DNA from 3 places in the Streptomyces sp. NPDC101227 genome. Region 1 is predicted to be linked to each of the others. Evidence: predicted binding sites of a transcription regulator. Region 1 holds the regulator's gene; each other region holds the start of a gene.

Region 1 (5,782 bases):
CGGGCTGCTGGCGGCCGGGCCGTATGCGGACGGCCGGGCCGTGCTGACGCTGCGGGGGCGGCTGCTGGCCGACGCGGTGGTGCGGGATCTGGTGGACTGATGCTCGAACGAGTGAACTCCTGCAGATTCCAGGAACGCTTGCTTACCCTGGTGCCAGGCTGCTGTCGAAAGAGAACGATGGCGGGAAGCGGAGGGCCACGGAGATGACCGCGGTGGATGACCGGCCGATCACGCGCATCGTCGAGCTCTACGAGGACCTTGAGGTACCGGAGGGTTTCAAGGCGGAACTCCTGCGGGGGGAAATCGTGATGATGGCCGGGCCGGATCTGGTGCACAACCGGATCGTGCTGAGGGTTCTCCGACAGATCCCAGACCAGGAATGGGACTGTCTCCAGACCCAGGACATCGATCTGCTGAACGAAACCAGCGAGCCACAGCCGGATCTCGTCGTCCTGGAGCGCGACGCGGGGCCGGATTCGGGTCGTCTGCTACCGGCCCAGATGATCACGGTGCTGGTCGAGGTCGTCTCGAAAAACAGCGTCGACCGTGATTACGGTGTCAAGCGCTCGATCTATGCGGCGGGCGGCATTCCCGCCTACCTGATCATCGACCCCATCATGGCGCAGTGCGTACTGCTTACCGAGCCCACCGGCACCGGGGAGGATGCCGACTACCGGGTCCAGTCGATCTACAAGTTCGGCGAATCCGTGCCACTGGACCTCCTCGGCATCGAACTGGACACCTCAGAGTTCGGCACCCTCCCGAACGTCAGGCCGCACCGCCGACCGTAACGAAGTCGATCAGCTCCTCCACCCGCCCCAGCAACGCCGGCTCCAGGTCCTTGTACGACCGCACGCAGCCCAGAATCCGCTGCCACGCCGCTCCCGTGTTCTCCGGCCAGCCCAGCGCCCGGCACACGCCCGTCTTCCAGTCCTGGCCGCGCGGGACCCTCGGCCACGCCGCGATCCCCACCGACGCCGGCTTCACCGCCTCCCACACGTCGATGTACGGGTGGCCCACCACCAGCGCATGCTCCCCGGTCACCGCCGCCGTGATCCGCGACTCCTTCGAGCCCGGCACCAGGTGATCCACCAGCACCCCCAGCCGCGCATCCGGCCCCGGCGCGAAGCTCCGCACGATCGCCGGCAGGTCGTCGATCCCCTCCAGGTACTCCACGACCACGCCCTCGATGCGCAGATCGTCGCCCCACACCCGCTCGACCAGCTCCGCGTCGTGCCGCCCCTCCACATAAATGCGCCCGGCGCGCGCGACCCGGGCGCGGGCGCCGGGCACGGCGAGTGAGCCCGACGCGGTACGGGCCGGACCGGCCGGCGCCGGGCGGCCCTGGGGCCGTACGAGGGTGACGACACGGCCCTCCAGCAGGAAGCCGCGCGGCGTCATCGGGAAGACCCGGTGCTTGCCGAAGCGGTCCTCAAGGGTGACGACCGGGCCCTCGGCGGTCTTCTCGCAGCGGATCACGGCGCCGCAGAAGCCGGTGGTGACCTCCTCGACGACGAGGTCGGGCTCGGCCGGTACCTCGGGGGCGGGGCGCTGCTTCTTCCAGGGCGGGGTGAGGTCCGGTCCGTACTGCTTGCTGCGCATGGAGGCGTCAGGGTCCTGTTCTCGTGAGGGGCGGGCGGGAGGTTCTCTCAGGAGGCCGGCGGCACGCCGAAGCGGATGGCCAGGGCCTCCCGCTGGGCGCGCACGAAGCGGGCGTCCACGACCGCCCCGTGCCCCGGTACGTACCGGGCGTCCTCGCCGCCCAGGGCCAGCAGCCGGTCCAGGGCCGCCGGCCACTGCTGGGGCAGCGAGTCCAGGCCGGCGTTCGGCTCCCCGGACTCCTCGACCAGGTCGCCGCAGAAGACGATCTCGGGGGCGCCGCCCCGGCCCGGTACGAGAACGGCCAGGTCGTGGGCGGTGTGGCCGGGGCCGACATTGGCGAGCAGCACCTGCCGGTCGCCGAGGTCGACGGTCAGTTCGCCGTGGACGTGATGGTGCGGGCGGACCAGCAGATCCGCGGCCTCCGCGGCGGCTTCCGGGTCCAGGCCGTGCCGTACCGCGTCCCGCCGCAGCTCGTCCCGGTCGCGCCGGAGCAGATCGCTCAGCCCGGCCGCGCCGAACACCTCGACGCCAGCGAAGGCGGCGGTGCCCAGGACGTGATCGAAATGCGGGTGGGTGAGCGCGATATGCGTCACTTCCCGGCCCAGCACGCCGCGGATCGCGCGGCGTAGATCGGCGCCGTCGCGGATGGATGCGCCGGTGTCGACGATCATCACCCCGGCAGATCCGGCGATCACGCCGATCGTCTCGTCCCAGCCCGGCATCCGGCGCCGGGCGACGCCTTCACCGAGCGGTTCCCACCCGGCCTCTTCCCAAGCAGTGCGCATACCGAGACGCTAGCTCCATCGCGATAGCGTTGCCTGACGGAACGCGTCAGAGACCGGCCACAACGGCCGATCACGGTCATCGGGCGGCGCATTGGCAGTCGATCGTTGCGGTCGCTCTTGCCGCAGCTGTGCTACCCGGCCGTACACTGGCTTCCGGGTCTGGCACTCGGCCCGTGCGAGTGCCAGGAGTGACGAGACGGCAACACGGCTGGACTGGAGGTGCGCAGGATGCTCAGTGAACGCAGGCTCGAAGTGCTGCGCGCCATCGTCCAGGACTATGTCGGGACGGAGGAGCCGGTCGGCTCCAAGGCGCTCACCGAGCGCCATCAGCTGGGCGTCTCCCCGGCCACGGTCCGCAACGACATGGCGGCCCTGGAGGACGAGGGCTTCATCGCCCAGCCGCACACCAGCGCCGGCCGGATCCCCACCGACAAGGGCTACCGCCTCTTCGTCGACAAGCTGGCGGGCGTCAAGCCGCTGTCCTCCCCGGAGCGGCGGGCCATCCAGAACTTCCTCGACGGCGCCGTCGACCTCGATGACGTCGTCGGCCGCACGGTCCGGCTGCTGGCGCAGCTGACCCGCCAGGTGGCCGTCGTGCAGTACCCGTCCCTGACCCGGTCCACGGTCCGGCATGTCGAGCTGCTGGCGCTGGCCCCGGCCCGGCTGATGCTCGTACTGATCACGGACACCGGACGGGTCGAGCAGCGGCTGATCGACTGCCAGGCGCCGTTCGGCGAGACCTCGCTCGCGGATCTGCGGGCGCGGCTCAACAGCCGGGTGGTGGGGCGCCGGTTCGCGGATGTGCCGCAGTTGGTGCAGGATCTCCCGGAGTCCTTCGAGCAGGACGACCGCGGCACGGTCTCGACAGTGCTGTCGGTGTTGCTGGAAACTCTGGTGGAGGAGACCGAAGAGCGGCTGATGATCGGCGGAACGGCCAATCTCACGCGCTTCGGGCACGATTTTCCCCTGACCATCCGCCCGGTGCTGGAGGCCCTTGAGGAGCATGTGGTGCTGCTCAAGCTGCTGGGGGAGGCCAAGGACTCGGGCATGACCGTACGTATCGGGCATGAGAATGCCCACGAAGGCCTGACGTCCACATCGGTCGTCGCGGTCGGTTACGGTTCGGGCGACGAGGCAGTCGCCAAACTCGGCGTGGTCGGACCGACCCGCATGGACTACCCCGGAACGATGGGAGCGGTACGCGCAGTGGCACGTTACGTCGGACAAATCCTCGCGGAGTCGTAAAAGTGGCCACGGATTACTACTCGGTTCTCGGCGTCAGTCGCGATGCCTCGCAGGACCAGATCAAGAAGGCCTTCCGTCGGCTGGCGCGTGAGCTGCACCCGGACGTGAACCCGGACCCGAAGACCCAGGAGCGGTTCAAGGAGATCAACGCCGCTTACGAGGTCTTGTCGGACCCGCAGAAGAAGCAGGTCTACGACCTCGGCGGCGACCCGCTCTCGCAGTCGGGCGGCGGCGGTGGCGCGGGCGGCTTCGGCGCCGGCTTCGGCAACTTCTCCGACATCATGGACGCCTTCTTCGGCACGGCCTCGCAGCGGGGCCCGCGCTCGCGCACCCGCCGCGGCCAGGACGCCATGATCCGGCTCGACATCGAGCTGAACGAAGCGGCCTTCGGCACGACCAAGGACCTCCAGGTCGACACCGCCATCGTCTGCACGACGTGCACCGGCGAGGGCGCGGCGCCCGGCACCTCCGCGCAGACCTGTGACATGTGCCGCGGCCGCGGCGAGGTCTCGCAGGTCACCCGGTCCTTCCTCGGCCAGGTCATGACATCGCGGCCGTGCCCGCAGTGCCAGGGCTTCGGTACGGTCGTGCCGACGCCGTGCCCCGAGTGCGCCGGCGACGGCCGGATCCGCTCCCGCCGCACGCTGACGGTGAAGATCCCCGCCGGTGTCGACAACGGGACGCGGATCCAGCTTGCGGGCGAGGGCGAGGTCGGCCCCGGCGGCGGCCCGGCAGGTGACCTCTACGTCGAGATCCACGAGCTGGCGCACCCGGTCTTCCAGCGGCGCGGCGACGATCTGCACTGCACGGTCACCATCCCCATGACGGCGGCGGCACTGGGCACCAAATGCCCGCTGGAGACGCTCGACGGGGTGGAGGAGATCGACGTCCGGCCCGGCACCCAGTCCGGCCAGTCGATCCCGCTGCACCAGCGCGGTGTGACACATCTGCGCGGCGGCGGCCGCGGCGACCTGATCGTCCATGTCGAGGTGCAGACGCCCACCAAGCTCGACCCCGAGCAGGAGGAGCTGGTGCGCCGGCTGGCCAAGCTCCGCGGCGAGGAACGCCCGACGGGGCAGTTCCAGCCGGGGCAGCAGGGGTTGTTCTCGCGGTTGAAGGATGCGTTCAACGGGCGGTAGGTGAGTCGGCCGGGGGTCCGGGGGTTGTCCCCGGGCAGGCGCGGTCAGCCGGGGCAGCAGGGGTTGTTCTCGCGGTTGAAGGATGCGTTCAACGGGCGGTAGGCCGTTGGGGGCTGGGGCGCAGGCGGAGCCTGGATCTTGGTCCGGCCCTGGTTCGGAGTGTGGCGGTGGGCGTGACACGATGTGGTTATGCCCACCCCGCTGACCGATCTCTGCCGCTACCCGATCGTGCAGGCCCCCATGGCGGGCGGCGCCGCTCGCCCGGAGCTCGCCGCCGCCGTCAGTGAAGCCGGCGGTCTCGGCTTCCTCGCCGCCGGGTACAAAACCGCCGACGGCATGTATCAGGAGATCAAACAGCTGCGCGGGCTGACCGGCCGGCCCTTCGGCGTCAACCTGTTCATGCCGCAGCCCAGCCTCGCCGACACCACCCCGGTCGAGGTCTACCGCGAGCAGCTCGCGGGCGAAGCGGCCTGGTACGAGAGCCCGATCGCCGAACTCGACCCGTACGGCGGCTCCGACGACGGCTACGAGGCCAAGCTGGCGATCCTGCGTGAGGACCCGGTGCCGGTGGTCTCGTTCGCCTTCGGCTGCCCCTCCCGCGCGGTGCTCGACGCCTTCGCCAAGGTCGGTACGTACACCGTCGTGACGGTCACCACCGCGGCCGAGGCGCAGGCCGCGCAGTGGTCGGGCGCGGATGCGGTCTGTGTCCAGGGCATCGAGGCGGGCGGTCACCAGAGCACCCACCGCGACGACCCGCAGTCCGACGGCACCGGCGCGGGCATCGGGCTGCTCTCGCTCGTCGCCCAGGTCTACGAGGCGGTGCAGATCCCGATCATCGCCGCGGGCGGCCTGATGCGCGGCTCGCAGATCGCCGCCGCACTGGCCGCCGGTGCCGCGATGGCGCAGCTCGGCACGGCCTTCCTCGCGACGCCCGAATCGGGTGCCAACCCCCTGCACAAGCAGGCGCTGACCAACCCGCTGTTCACCCGTACCGAGCTGACCCGGGCGTTC
Region 2 (5,782 bases), on a different contig from region 1:
ATGCGCGAACTCGACGTCCCCTACAGCGCGTTCCCCATGGCGCACCAGCGCGTGCTGCCACCGCTTCCCGCGGCGGCGCAGCGCGACGCGATCTGCGACCAGCAGGACCTGCGCAAGCGCGCGAGCGGCCGGTGGCCGGCGCTCTTCAGGCCGCCGCTGGGCGCGTACACGCTGGAGACGCTGCGGATGGCGGCCGCCTGCGGCGTCAGGGTCGTGCCACTGTGGAACGAGGAGGCCTCCCCCGGCCGGATCGCCTACCGCGAGCGGGGGCACCGGCTGCAGCCCGGCGACATCGTCCTGGCCCGCACCGACCCCCACCGGGGCCGGCACGGGGCGTTGCCGGAGGCGGCCCGCGAGGTGCTGCGGACGGCCCGCGCACAGGGCTTTGCGATCGGGGCGCTGGAGGACTATGTGTGAGCGGGCCGGTTGCGGGACGGCTCTTACTGCGGGCGCGGCGGGGGGCCCACCGGCTCGCGGCGGCGCTGGGCGGTGTCGCTGATCCGCAGCAGCAGCCCGACCATCACCCAGTTCGCGACGAGTGACGAGCCGCCCTTGGCGAGGAACGGCAGCGCCTTGCCGGTGAGCGGGATCAGTCCGGTGACGCCGCCGGAAACGACGAAGACCTGGAGGATCAGCGCGCTGGAGAGCCCGACGGCCAGCAGCTTGCCGAACGGGTCGCGGGAGGAGAGCGCCACCCGCAGACCGCGCTGCCCCAGGAGGACGTACAGCAGGATCACGGCCGTCACCCCGGCCAGGCCCAGCTCCTCGCCGATGGTGGTCAGGATGAAGTCGCTGTTGCCGGCGAAGCCGACCAGTTCGGGATGGCCCTGCCCCAGCCCCGTACCGCCGATCCCGCCGCTGCCGAAGCTGAAGAGCGCCTCGGCGAGCTGGTTGGACATTCCCTCGGCCCGGCCCGCCTTGGTGTACGCCCGCATGGGGTCCAGCCAGGCGGTGACCCGGCCGTGGACATGCGGCTCCAGGGAGCCGACGACCGCCGCGCCGACGACGGCCATCAGCAGGCCGAACGCCACCCAGCTGGTGCGTTGGGTGGCCATGTAGAGCATGATCACAAAGACGCCGAAGAAGATCAGCGAGGTGCCGAGGTCCCGCTCGAAGACCAGCACCAGCAGGCTGATCGCCCAGATCGTGAAGATCGGCCCGAGCTGGCGCGCCACGGGCAGCTGCACTCCCAGGAAGCGCTGTCCGGTCAGCGCCAGCGCATCGCGCTTGACGGTCAGATAGCCCGCGAAGAACACCGCGATCATGACCTTGACGAATTCGCCGGGCTGAACGGACAGCGGCCCCAGCAGAATCCAGCGCTTGGCCCCGAACTGGTCGGCGCCGAAGAAGGCCGGCGCCATCAGCAGCACCAGCGCGCCCGCCATCGTCAGATAGATATAGCGCTGCAGCGTGCGGTGATCGCGCAGCGTCAGCAGCACGCCCATGCAGACCGCCACCCCGATCACCGTCCACAGCAGCTGGCCGTCCGCGGCCTGGCCCATCGACCGCAGCAGCGTGGGGCTGGCCTTGTAGGTGATGTCCAGCCGGTGCAGCAGCACCAGGCCGATGCCCGTCAGCAGCGTCGACAACGGCAGGATCAGCGGATCGGCGCGCGGCGCGAAGCGGCGTACCAGCAGATGCGGAACCAGCGCGACGGCAGCGAAGACGGCGGTGAAGACGATCAGGTCGCGGGAGACCGCGCCCTTCATCGTCAGCTCGGTGCAGACGTAGCCGAGGACGGTGATCCCGACGGTGAGGAGCAGCAGCCACGCCTCGGTCCGGCGGCGGTCGGGAGCCTGGGCGAGGGCGGCGAACGTCATCGTGCGTTCGACGTCGCTCTCCTGCCGCTGTCTCCTCCTCCGGGCCGTCCGGGGAGCGCTGGTCTGTCCGTGCACGCGGGTCCTCCGCCTTGGGGTCTGCCCTGGTCCTCAAGACCTGGGGGAAGGTTCGTACGCCGGAAGCCGGCTCGGCAGTCAGTTCGGTCGTTGGTTCGGGGGTCAGTTCGGTGGTCGGGAAAGGAGACGAGGAAGCCGGGAGTGCGGTTGCGGCCGATGCGAGAGGTGTGTCCGATTTTCGACGTCCGGCGGCCGCCGATGGGGCCGCGCGGACGACAGGCCGCGCCCCGATTGGCACTCCGCTTGACCGAGTGCTAACCGCGTCATAGTCTCGGCGTTGGCACTCTCCACCGGGGAGTGCCAAGTATGCGCGACGGGCAGGTCCGGCACCCGCGACGACGGATCCACCTGGTCGCCACCTCAGACAGTTAACCCCGTGAGATCTCCGAAGGGGGAGGTCGGATCGTGACGACCACCAGCTCCAAGGTTGCCATCAAGCCGCTCGAGGACCGCATTGTGGTCCAGCCGCTCGACGCCGAGCAGACCACGGCTTCGGGCCTGGTCATTCCGGACACTGCCAAGGAGAAGCCCCAGGAGGGCGCTGTCCTGGCCGTTGGCCCGGGCCGCTTCGAGAACGGCGAGCGCCTGCCGCTCGACGTCAAGGTCGGCGACGTCGTCCTCTACAGCAAGTACGGCGGCACCGAGGTGAAGTACAGCGGCGAGGAGTACCTCGTCCTCTCGGCTCGCGACGTGCTCGCGATCATCGAGAAGTAACTCACCCACGTTTTGCCTTGATCTGCGCCCCTGGTTCCCGCGTCTAAACAACCCGGGGCAGGGGCGCAGTTTCGTATGAGCGATATGAGCGACAGCGGTCACGGCGGCGAGGCCGACGATCGCAACGAGAGGACTTGAAGCAACTCATGGCGAAGATCCTGAAGTTCGACGAAGACGCCCGTCGCGCCCTTGAGCGCGGCGTCAACAAGCTTGCCGACACGGTGAAGGTGACGATCGGCCCCAAGGGCCGCAACGTCGTCATCGACAAGAAGTTCGGCGCCCCGACCATCACCAACGACGGTGTCACCATCGCGCGCGAGGTCGAGGTCGAGGACCCGTACGAGAACCTGGGCGCCCAGCTCGTCAAGGAGGTGGCGACCAAGACCAACGACATCGCGGGTGACGGCACCACCACCGCCACCGTGCTGGCCCAGGCGCTGGTCCGCGAGGGCCTGCGCAACGTCGCCGCGGGTGCCTCCCCGGCCGCCCTGAAGAAGGGCATCGACGCGGCGGTCAAGGCCGTCTCCGACGAGCTGCTGGCCACCGCCCGCCCGATCGACGACAAGTCCGACATCGCCGCCGTGGCCGGCCTGTCCGCGCAGGACAAGCAGGTCGGCGAGCTCATCGCCGAGGCGATGGACAAGGTCGGCAAGGACGGTGTGATCACCGTCGAGGAGTCCAACACCTTCGGTCTGGAGCTGGACTTCACCGAGGGCATGGCCTTCGACAAGGGCTACCTCTCGCCCTACATGGTCACCGACCAGGAGCGGATGGAGGCCGTCCTCGACGACCCGTACATCCTCATCCACCAGGGCAAGATCGGCTCGATCCAGGACCTGCTGCCGCTGCTGGAGAAGGTCATCCAGGCCGGCGCCTCCAAGCCGCTGCTGATCATCGCCGAGGACGTCGAGGGCGAGGCGCTCTCCACCCTGGTCGTCAACAAGATCCGTGGCACCTTCAACGCCGTCGCCGTCAAGGCCCCCGGCTTCGGTGACCGCCGCAAGGCGATGCTCGGCGACATGGCCACCCTCACCGGTGCCACCGTCATCGCCGAGGAGGTCGGCCTCAAGCTCGACCAGGCCGGTCTGGACGTGCTGGGCACCGCCCGCCGCGTGACCGTCACCAAGGACGACACCACCATCGTCGACGGCGGCGGCAACAGCGCCGACGTCGAGGGCCGCGTCGCCCAGATCAAGGCCGAGATCGAGTCCACCGACTCGGACTGGGACCGCGAGAAGCTCCAGGAGCGCCTCGCCAAGCTCGCCGGTGGCGTCTGCGTCATCCGCGTGGGTGCGGCCACCGAGGTCGAGCTCAAGGAGAAGAAGCACCGTCTGGAGGACGCCATCTCCGCGACCCGCGCCGCGGTCGAGGAGGGCATCGTCTCCGGTGGTGGCTCCGCTCTGGTCCACGCCGTCAAGGTGCTCGAGGGCAACCTCGGCAAGGAGGGCGACGAGGCCACCGGTGTCGCCGTCGTCCGCCGCGCCGCCGTCGAGCCGCTGCGCTGGATCGCCGAGAACGCGGGCCTCGAGGGCTACGTGATCACCGCCAAGGTTGCCGAGCAGGACAAGGGCAACGGCTTCAACGCGGCCACCGGCGAGTACGGCGACCTGGTCAAGGCCGGCGTCATCGACCCGGTCAAGGTCACCCGCTCCGCCCTGGAGAACGCCGCCTCCATCGCCTCGCTGCTGCTGACGACCGAGACCCTGGTCGTCGAGAAGCCGGCGGAGGAGGAGCCCGAGGCCGGTCACGGCCACGGCCACACCCACTGACACGTGCGCTGAGCGCGTGCAGTAATCCGGTACGGCTTCGAGGCCCGGTCCCCGCTGATGCGGGGGCCGGGCCTCGGCCTTGTCCGCCGCTCACGCCGAGCGGCCCAGCCCCTCCGGCCGTACGGGATCGTCGAAGGGCAGGCCGCGGGTGTAGCGCTCGAGTTCGTCCAGGGCCAGGTCGGCCATGCGGTGGAGTTCGCCGCCGAGGGAGCCGGCGATGTGCGGGGTCAGCAGGACGTTGGGGAGGTCGTACAACGGGGAGTCGGGGGGCGGGAGTTCGGGGTCGGTGACGTCGAGGACGGCGTTCAGGCGGCCGGTCCACAGCTCGGGGAGGAGGGCCGCTTCGTCGATGAGCGAGCCGCGGGCGGTGTTGATCAGGGTGGCGCCGTCGGGCATCAGGGCCAGTTCGCGGGCGCCGAGCAGATGGTGGGTGGCGGGCAGCTGGGGGGCGTGCACGGTGACGATGTCGCCGGCGGCGCAGAGGGTGTCGAGGGGGACGAGGGTGGCGCCCAGGCGGGCGGCCTCGGCGGGGTCGACGTACGGGTCGTGGAGGAGGACCCGCAGGTCGAAGGGCTGGAGGAGTGCGATCACGCGGCGGCCGATACGGGAGGCACCGATGATGCCGACGGTGCGGCCGTGGTTGCCGGCGCCGCTCAGTTCGTGCAGCCAGTCGTGCGGGGCGCGCAGGGTGCGGTAGCGGTGGGCGGTGTGCAGGACGCGCTTGCCCGCGAAGAGGATCGCGGCGAGGGTGAATTCGGCGACCGGCAGCGCGTTGGCGGCGGCGGCCGAGGTGACGGCGAGGCCGCGCTGCCAGCAGGCCTCGGTGATGTGGTGTTTGACGGAGCCGGCGGCGTGGACGACGGCGCGCAGGCGGGGTGCGGCCGCCAGGACGCGTTCGGTGAGCGGCGGGGCGCCCCAGCAGGTGAGGAGCACCTCGGCGCGGGCGAGGGCGGCGGCGACCTGGGGGGTGGGGTCGGCCAGGTCGTGCGCGACGAGCCGGGAGTCGGTGCGGGCGAGGGACGCGAGGCGGGTGTGGTGGCGGTCGGTGAGCAGCCGGGCGGCGATTCCGGGGCCCATCGACAGCAGCAGTTCGGGCCGGCGCGGCCGGCTGAGCGGGCCGGCCAGCATTTCCGCAGGTCCGGGGGGATTGTCAGTGGTGGGGTGCATGGTGGGGAACGGTGCTCCTTCGCGGTCGCCCGTGCGTCGCCCGTTGTCGTCCGTCATCGCCGGCTATCTGACGCTGCCGGCGGTGAGGCCGGCCTTCCAGTGCCGCTGGAGGGCGACGAAGGCGACGATCAGCGGGATGACGGCGAGGAGCGAGCCGGTGACGACGAGGGGGTAGTAGGACGGCTCGGCACGGGTGTTGCTGTTCCATGCGTACAGGCCGAGGCTCAGCGGGAAGAG
Region 3 (5,782 bases), on a different contig from region 1:
GCTCGAACTGGGTGAGGCGGGGCCGGATCAGATGGCCGCGGGTGAGACGGAGCTGGGCGGTGCGGTAGATGGCGGCGGCCATCCGGCCGAGGGCCTGGCCGTCCTGGTGGCGGTGTTTGCGTACGCCGACGTCCACCTGGGCGAGGGCGTCCAGGCCGACCGTGTGCAGGGCGTCGACCAGAAGGCCGAGCTCGACGCCGTAGCCGACCGGGAAGGGCAGGCGTTCCAGGAGGGAGCGGCGGGCCGCGTACTCGCCGCCCAGGGGCTGGACGAAGCCGGCCAGCTGCGGCCAGTGGAGGTTGAGGAGGGGGCGGGCGACCAGCTCCGTGACGCGGCCGCCCTGGCCCGCTCCGGAGCCCTCGCCGCCCGTCTCCAAGGGGCGGTCGTACATCGCCTTGACGAAGTGGACGTCGGCGTCGGTCAGCAGCGGGCCGACGATCCCGGAGACGAAGGTCGACGAGAATTCGCGCAGGTCGGCGTCGATGAAGCAGATGATGTCGCCCGTGGTGGCCAGCAGGGACCGCCACAGGACCTCGCCCTTGCCGGGGACGGCGGGCAGGCGGGGCAGGACGCTGTCCCGGTGGACGACCTTGGCCCCGGCCGCCGCCGCGACCTCGGCCGTACGGTCGGTGGAGCCCGAGTCCAGCACCACCAGCTCGTCCACCAGGGGGACGGCGCCGGTCATCAGGTCCGCGCGGATCGCCGCGACGATCGCCCCGACGGTGGCTTCCTCGTCGAGCGCGGGCAGCACTACGCTGACCGTGCGGCCTGTCTGGCGCTTGGCCTCCAGCAGCCGCCCGAGCGGGCGATCGGCCGCGGACCAGGAGCGGCTGCTGAGCCAGCGCTCCACCTCTTCCAGCACGTCTACGACTCCTCGGTGGCCGCCGGGCCAGGGGCCCGTTGGTGATCCATTGTGTGATCCATCTCGCGGTTCGGACGACTATCTCAACTGTCAGTGCCTTCGGTTACAGTCTTGAACAACGCGGATGACCGTCGCATGCCGGGGTCACCGCCACAAACGCCTGGGTTTCGGCCCAGCGCCATACCGCTCATCCAGAGGGGCAGAGGGATACGGCCCGTTGAAGCCCCGGCAACCCTCCAGCCGGTCTCCGCCGCAGTTGCTGCGCGCGCGAGGCTCCCGGCTAGGGAAGGTGCCAAATCCGTCTCGTGGCGAGATGCGCCGCGAGGAAGATGAGGAGAAAGGGCCTCGCCTCCATGGCTGTGCAAGTCACCGAAACCGCCACCACCCCCTCCCCCAAGGACTCCGGCGAGCTCCGTCCAGGGGGGACCCCCATCGCTCTGGGCCCGGCCGTCGCGCTCTCCTGCCGCGAGTGCGGGCAGCGCTTCGATCTCGGTCCCATCTTCGCCTGCCAGGAATGTTTCGGGCCGCTCGAAGTGGCGTACGACCTGCCGAGCGGCGATCCTGAGGGCCTGAAGAAGCGGATCGAGGCCGGACCGAACAACATCTGGCGCTACGCCCCGCTGCTGCCCGTCCCCGCCGACGTGGCCGACAAGCCGAACCTCAACCCCGGCTTCACCAAGCTCGTCAAGGCCGACCGCCTCGCCGCCGAGCTGGGCGTCACGGGCGGCCTGTACGTCAAGGACGACTCCGGCAACCCGACGCACTCCTTCAAGGACCGTGTCGTCGCGATCGCCGTCGAGGCCGCCCGCGCCTTCGGTTTCACCACCCTCTCCTGCTCCTCCACCGGCAACCTCGCGGGTGCGGTCGGCGCCGCCGCCCGTCGCGCCGGTTTCAAGTCCTGCGTGTTCATCCCGCACGACCTGGAGGCCGGCAAGGTCGTCATGGCCGCGGTCTACGGCGGCGACCTGGTCGGCATCGAGGGCAATTACGACGACGTCAACCGCTTCTGCTCGGAGCTCATCGGGGACCCGCTCGGCGAGGGCTGGGGCTTTGTGAACGTCAACCTCCGCCCGTACTACGGCGAGGGTTCCAAGACCCTGGCGTACGAGATCTGCGAGCAGCTGGGCTGGGAGCTCCCGGACCAGATCGTCATCCCGATCGCCTCCGGCTCCCAGCTCACGAAGATCGACAAGGGGCTCAAGGAGCTGATCGCCCTCGGCCTGGTCGAGGACAAGCCGTACAAGATCTTCGGCGCCCAGGCCGAGGGCTGCTCGCCGGTGTCGGCGGCCTTCAAGGCCGGGCACGACGTCGTACGCCCCCAGAAGCCGAACACCATCGCCAAGTCGCTGGCCATCGGCAACCCGGCCGACGGGCCGTATGTGCTCGACATCGCGCGCCGTACGGGCGGCGCGGTGGAGGATGTCAACGACGAGCAGGTCGTGGACGCGATCAGGCTGCTGGCGCAGACGGAAGGGATCTTCGCGGAGACCGCGGGCGGCGTGACCGTCGGCGTCACCAAGAAGCTGATCGAGGACGGTCTGCTCGACCCGGCCCTGACCACCGTCATCCTCAACACCGGTGACGGCCTCAAGACGCTTGACGCCGTCGCCGCCGGGCCCACGGCCACCATCCGGCCGAGCCTGGACGCGTTCCGCGCGGCCGGCCTGTCCGGCTGAGCCCCGGCCCCTCACCCCTGAACTCGTACCCCGCAGTCGCTGGAAGGCAGAACCCATGAGCGTCAAGGTCCGCATCCCCACCATCCTCCGCACGTACACCGGCGGCGAGGCCGAGGTCGTCGCGGAGGGCGCGACCCTCTCCGAGGTGATCGCCGACCTGGAGAAGAACCACACCGGCATCGCGGCCCGAGTGCTGGACGACGCGGGCAAGCTGCGCCGGTTCGTGAACGTCTACGTCAACGACGACGACGTCCGCTTCGAGCAGGGCCTGGAGACGCCGACGCCGGACGGCGCGGGCGTCTCCATCATTCCGGCGGTGGCCGGAGGCTGCTGACCCCGTTCGCGCCGGGAACTGATTTGCGCCATCTCTCGGCCTGAGTGGCGAGAATTGCCCCATCCGCCTAAAAGCGGATGGGGCAATTCCATGTCGCGAAAGGCGATAGCATGGGGGCGATCTTCTTCGTGCGGGCCCTCGTACAACCCGCGTACGACCCTCGTACAACTCCGCGCGCGTGCCCAACGCATATGTGATCGCGATGAGTTGTGCCCGAAGTGTGTGCAGCATTTGTCGGATACGTGAGCTATGCCCGGCCCGACTTGCCCCGGCGTAACGCGACTTCACCGCATAATTACCGATTCTTCGGCGCCGGAATTCTCGTCCGATTGACCTGTTGCGCTGGGCATTGGTGCGGATACATTCAGCGGCGGTCGACGCGTTCCGGCGCACACCCCACGGGCCTTTCGTGGGGTGAGGTCTGACCCGGGTCCGCGGAGTGCGGTCCTGCGCAAGGGCCAGTAATAGGGGAGTTAGGCATGGCTCAGGGCACCGTCAAGTGGTTCAACGCGGAGAAGGGGTACGGCTTCATCGCGGTCGACGGTGGTGCGGATGTATTCGTCCACTACAGCGCGATTCAGATGGACGGCTACCGCACCCTTGAGGAGGGTCAGCGGGTCGAGTTCGAGATCTCGCAGGGCCAGAAGGGGCCGCAGGCGGACATGGTCCGGGTGAGCGCCTGAGGCGCCGGCCGACTGCAGCATCGGGAAGGCCCGCACCCCTGAGGGGGTGCGGGCCTTCTTGCGCGCGGGGTGAGACTCCCTCCGGGCGGTGAGACTCCCCCCAGACCCGCTTGCGCCCGCCCGTCGCCCGACCACCGCCCCTGTATGAGACTCCTCCGGAGTCGCTTGCACTCTGGGGTGCCGAGTGCTAATCATTGGCGTTAGCACTCTCCGGGTGAGAGTGATAACCAAGGATCGGGTCGGTGAGGTCCGCGGGCCGGGTGGGGCAAGGAACCACACGGCAAGCAGACCGTCCGTCGCGGGCGCCAGCGCGGTCCGGAGCAATCCACCCCGATGTCCGGGAGGACCACTTCACATGGCCAAGATCATCGCGTTCGACGAGGAGGCACGGCGCGGTCTCGAGCGCGGGATGAACCAGCTCGCCGACGCCGTCAAGGTCACCCTCGGCCCCAAGGGCCGCAACGTCGTCCTCGAGAAGAAGTGGGGCGCCCCCACGATCACCAACGATGGTGTTTCCATCGCCAAGGAGATCGAGCTCGAGGACCCGTACGAGAAGATCGGCGCCGAGCTGGTCAAGGAGGTCGCGAAGAAGACGGACGACGTCGCCGGTGACGGCACGACGACCGCGACCGTCCTGGCCCAGGCCCTGGTCCGCGAGGGCCTGCGCAACGTCGCGGCCGGCGCCAACCCGATGGCCCTCAAGCGCGGCATCGAGAAGGCCGTCGAGGCCGTCTCCGCCGCCCTTCTCGAGCAGGCCAAGGACGTGGAGACCAAGGAGCAGATCGCTTCGACCGCCTCCATCTCCGCCGCCGACACCCAGATCGGCGAGCTCATCGCCGAGGCGATGGACAAGGTCGGCAAGGAAGGCGTCATCACCGTCGAGGAGTCCCAGACCTTCGGTCTGGAGCTGGAGCTCACCGAGGGTATGCGCTTCGACAAGGGCTACATCTCGGCGTACTTCGCGACCGACATGGAGCGCATGGAGGCGGCGCTGGATGACCCGTACATCCTGATCGTCAACTCCAAGATCGGCAACGTGAAGGACCTCCTTCCGCTGCTCGAGAAGGTCATGCAGTCCGGCAAGCCGCTGCTGATCATCGCCGAGGACGTCGAGGGCGAGGCCCTGTCGACCCTGGTCGTCAACAAGATCCGTGGCACCTTCAAGTCCGTCGCCGTCAAGGCCCCGGGCTTCGGTGACCGCCGCAAGGCCATGCTCGGCGACATCGCCATCCTCACCGGTGGCACCGTCATCTCCGAGGAGGTCGGCCTCAAGCTGGAGAACGCCGGTCTCGACCTGCTGGGCCGCGCCCGCAAGGTCGTCATCACCAAGGACGAGACCACCATCGTCGACGGTGCCGGCGACAGCGACCAGGTCCAGGGCCGCGTCAACCAGATCCGCGCCGAGATCGAGAACTCGGACAGCGACTACGACCGCGAGAAGCTGCAGGAGCGCCTGGCGAAGCTCGCCGGCGGTGTTGCGGTCATCAAGGCCGGTGCCGCCACCGAGGTTGAGCTCAAGGAGCGCAAGCACCGCATCGAGGACGCCGTTCGCAACGCGAAGGCGGCCGTCGAAGAGGGCATCGTCGCCGGCGGTGGCGTGGCCCTCCTCCAGGCCTCCGCGGTGTTCGAGAAGCTGGAGCTCGACGGTGACGAGGCGACCGGCGCCAACGCCGTGAAGCTCGCCCTGGAGGCCCCGCTCAAGCAGATCGCCGTCAACGGTGGTCTCGAGGGTGGCGTCGTCGTGGAGAAGGTGCGCAACCTGGCCGTCGGCCACGGTCTGAACGCCGCCACCGGCGAGTACGTCGACATGATCGCCGAGGGCATCCTCGACCCGGCGAAGGTGACCCGCTCTGCCCTGCAGAACGCCGCCTCCATCGCCGCGCTGTTCCTCACCACCGAGGCCGTCATCGCCGACAAGCCGGAGAAGGCCGCCGCGGCCGCTCCGGGCGGCATGCCGGGCGGTGACATGGACTTCTGATCCGTCACGGATCAGACTGCCGGTCCTCCCGGGCCGCACGTCCAGAAGTTCGCCGGGGCGGTACCCCTCCGAGAGGAGGGGTACCGCCCCGGCGGCGTTGGCGGGCGCGCTCGCGCGCTCAGGACACCAGGGGCTGCTCTTCCAATTCGGTCAGCTTCACGGTGCACAGGCCGCCGCGTTCGGTCGTGACGTCCGCCACCTTGAGTTGTGTGCCCGGCAGGAGGATGAATTCCTCCTCGTCGGTGAACG

What was found. The regulator HrcA, encoded in region 1, represses chaperone genes, less so after heat shock. The targets are predictions, from matches to a motif close to TTNGCACTCNGNNNNNCNGAGTGCNAA.
Region 2: the regulator HrcA is predicted to act here: its motif matches at 2,127-2,153, upstream of groES (co-chaperone GroES).
Region 3: the regulator HrcA is predicted to act here: its motif matches at 3,720-3,746, upstream of groL (chaperonin GroEL).

The regions. Positions count from the first base shown of each region.
Region 1 covers NZ_JBIWOD010000003.1:311,500-317,281, forward strand. Annotated here, with positions in the region: gene hemW (radical SAM family heme chaperone HemW) at 1-100, shown strand, start outside; gene ACIRPT_RS08170 (Uma2 family endonuclease) at 204-791, shown strand; gene ACIRPT_RS08175 (DUF3097 domain-containing protein) at 769-1,602, opposite strand; gene ACIRPT_RS08180 (MBL fold metallo-hydrolase) at 1,650-2,387, opposite strand; gene hrcA (heat-inducible transcriptional repressor HrcA) at 2,616-3,632, shown strand; gene dnaJ (molecular chaperone DnaJ) at 3,635-4,771, shown strand; gene ACIRPT_RS08195 (nitronate monooxygenase) at 4,961-5,782, shown strand, end outside.
Region 2 covers NZ_JBIWOD010000004.1:366,138-371,919, reverse strand. Annotated here, with positions in the region: gene ACIRPT_RS11235 (polysaccharide deacetylase family protein) at 1-417, shown strand, start outside; gene ACIRPT_RS11230 (FtsW/RodA/SpoVE family cell cycle protein) at 441-1,820, opposite strand; gene groES (co-chaperone GroES) at 2,301-2,609, shown strand; gene groL (chaperonin GroEL) at 2,756-4,378, shown strand; gene ACIRPT_RS11215 (hydroxyacid dehydrogenase) at 4,469-5,506, opposite strand; gene ACIRPT_RS11210 (carbohydrate ABC transporter permease) at 5,609-5,782, opposite strand, start outside.
Region 3 covers NZ_JBIWOD010000006.1:114,582-120,363, forward strand. Annotated here, with positions in the region: gene ACIRPT_RS15615 (glucosyl-3-phosphoglycerate synthase) at 1-862, opposite strand, end outside; SAM riboswitch class I at 1,047-1,198, shown strand; gene thrC (threonine synthase) at 1,216-2,538, shown strand; gene ACIRPT_RS15625 (MoaD/ThiS family protein) at 2,594-2,872, shown strand; gene ACIRPT_RS15630 (cold-shock protein) at 3,352-3,555, shown strand; gene groL (chaperonin GroEL) at 3,911-5,533, shown strand; gene ACIRPT_RS15640 (ADP-ribosyltransferase domain-containing protein) at 5,652-5,782, opposite strand, start outside.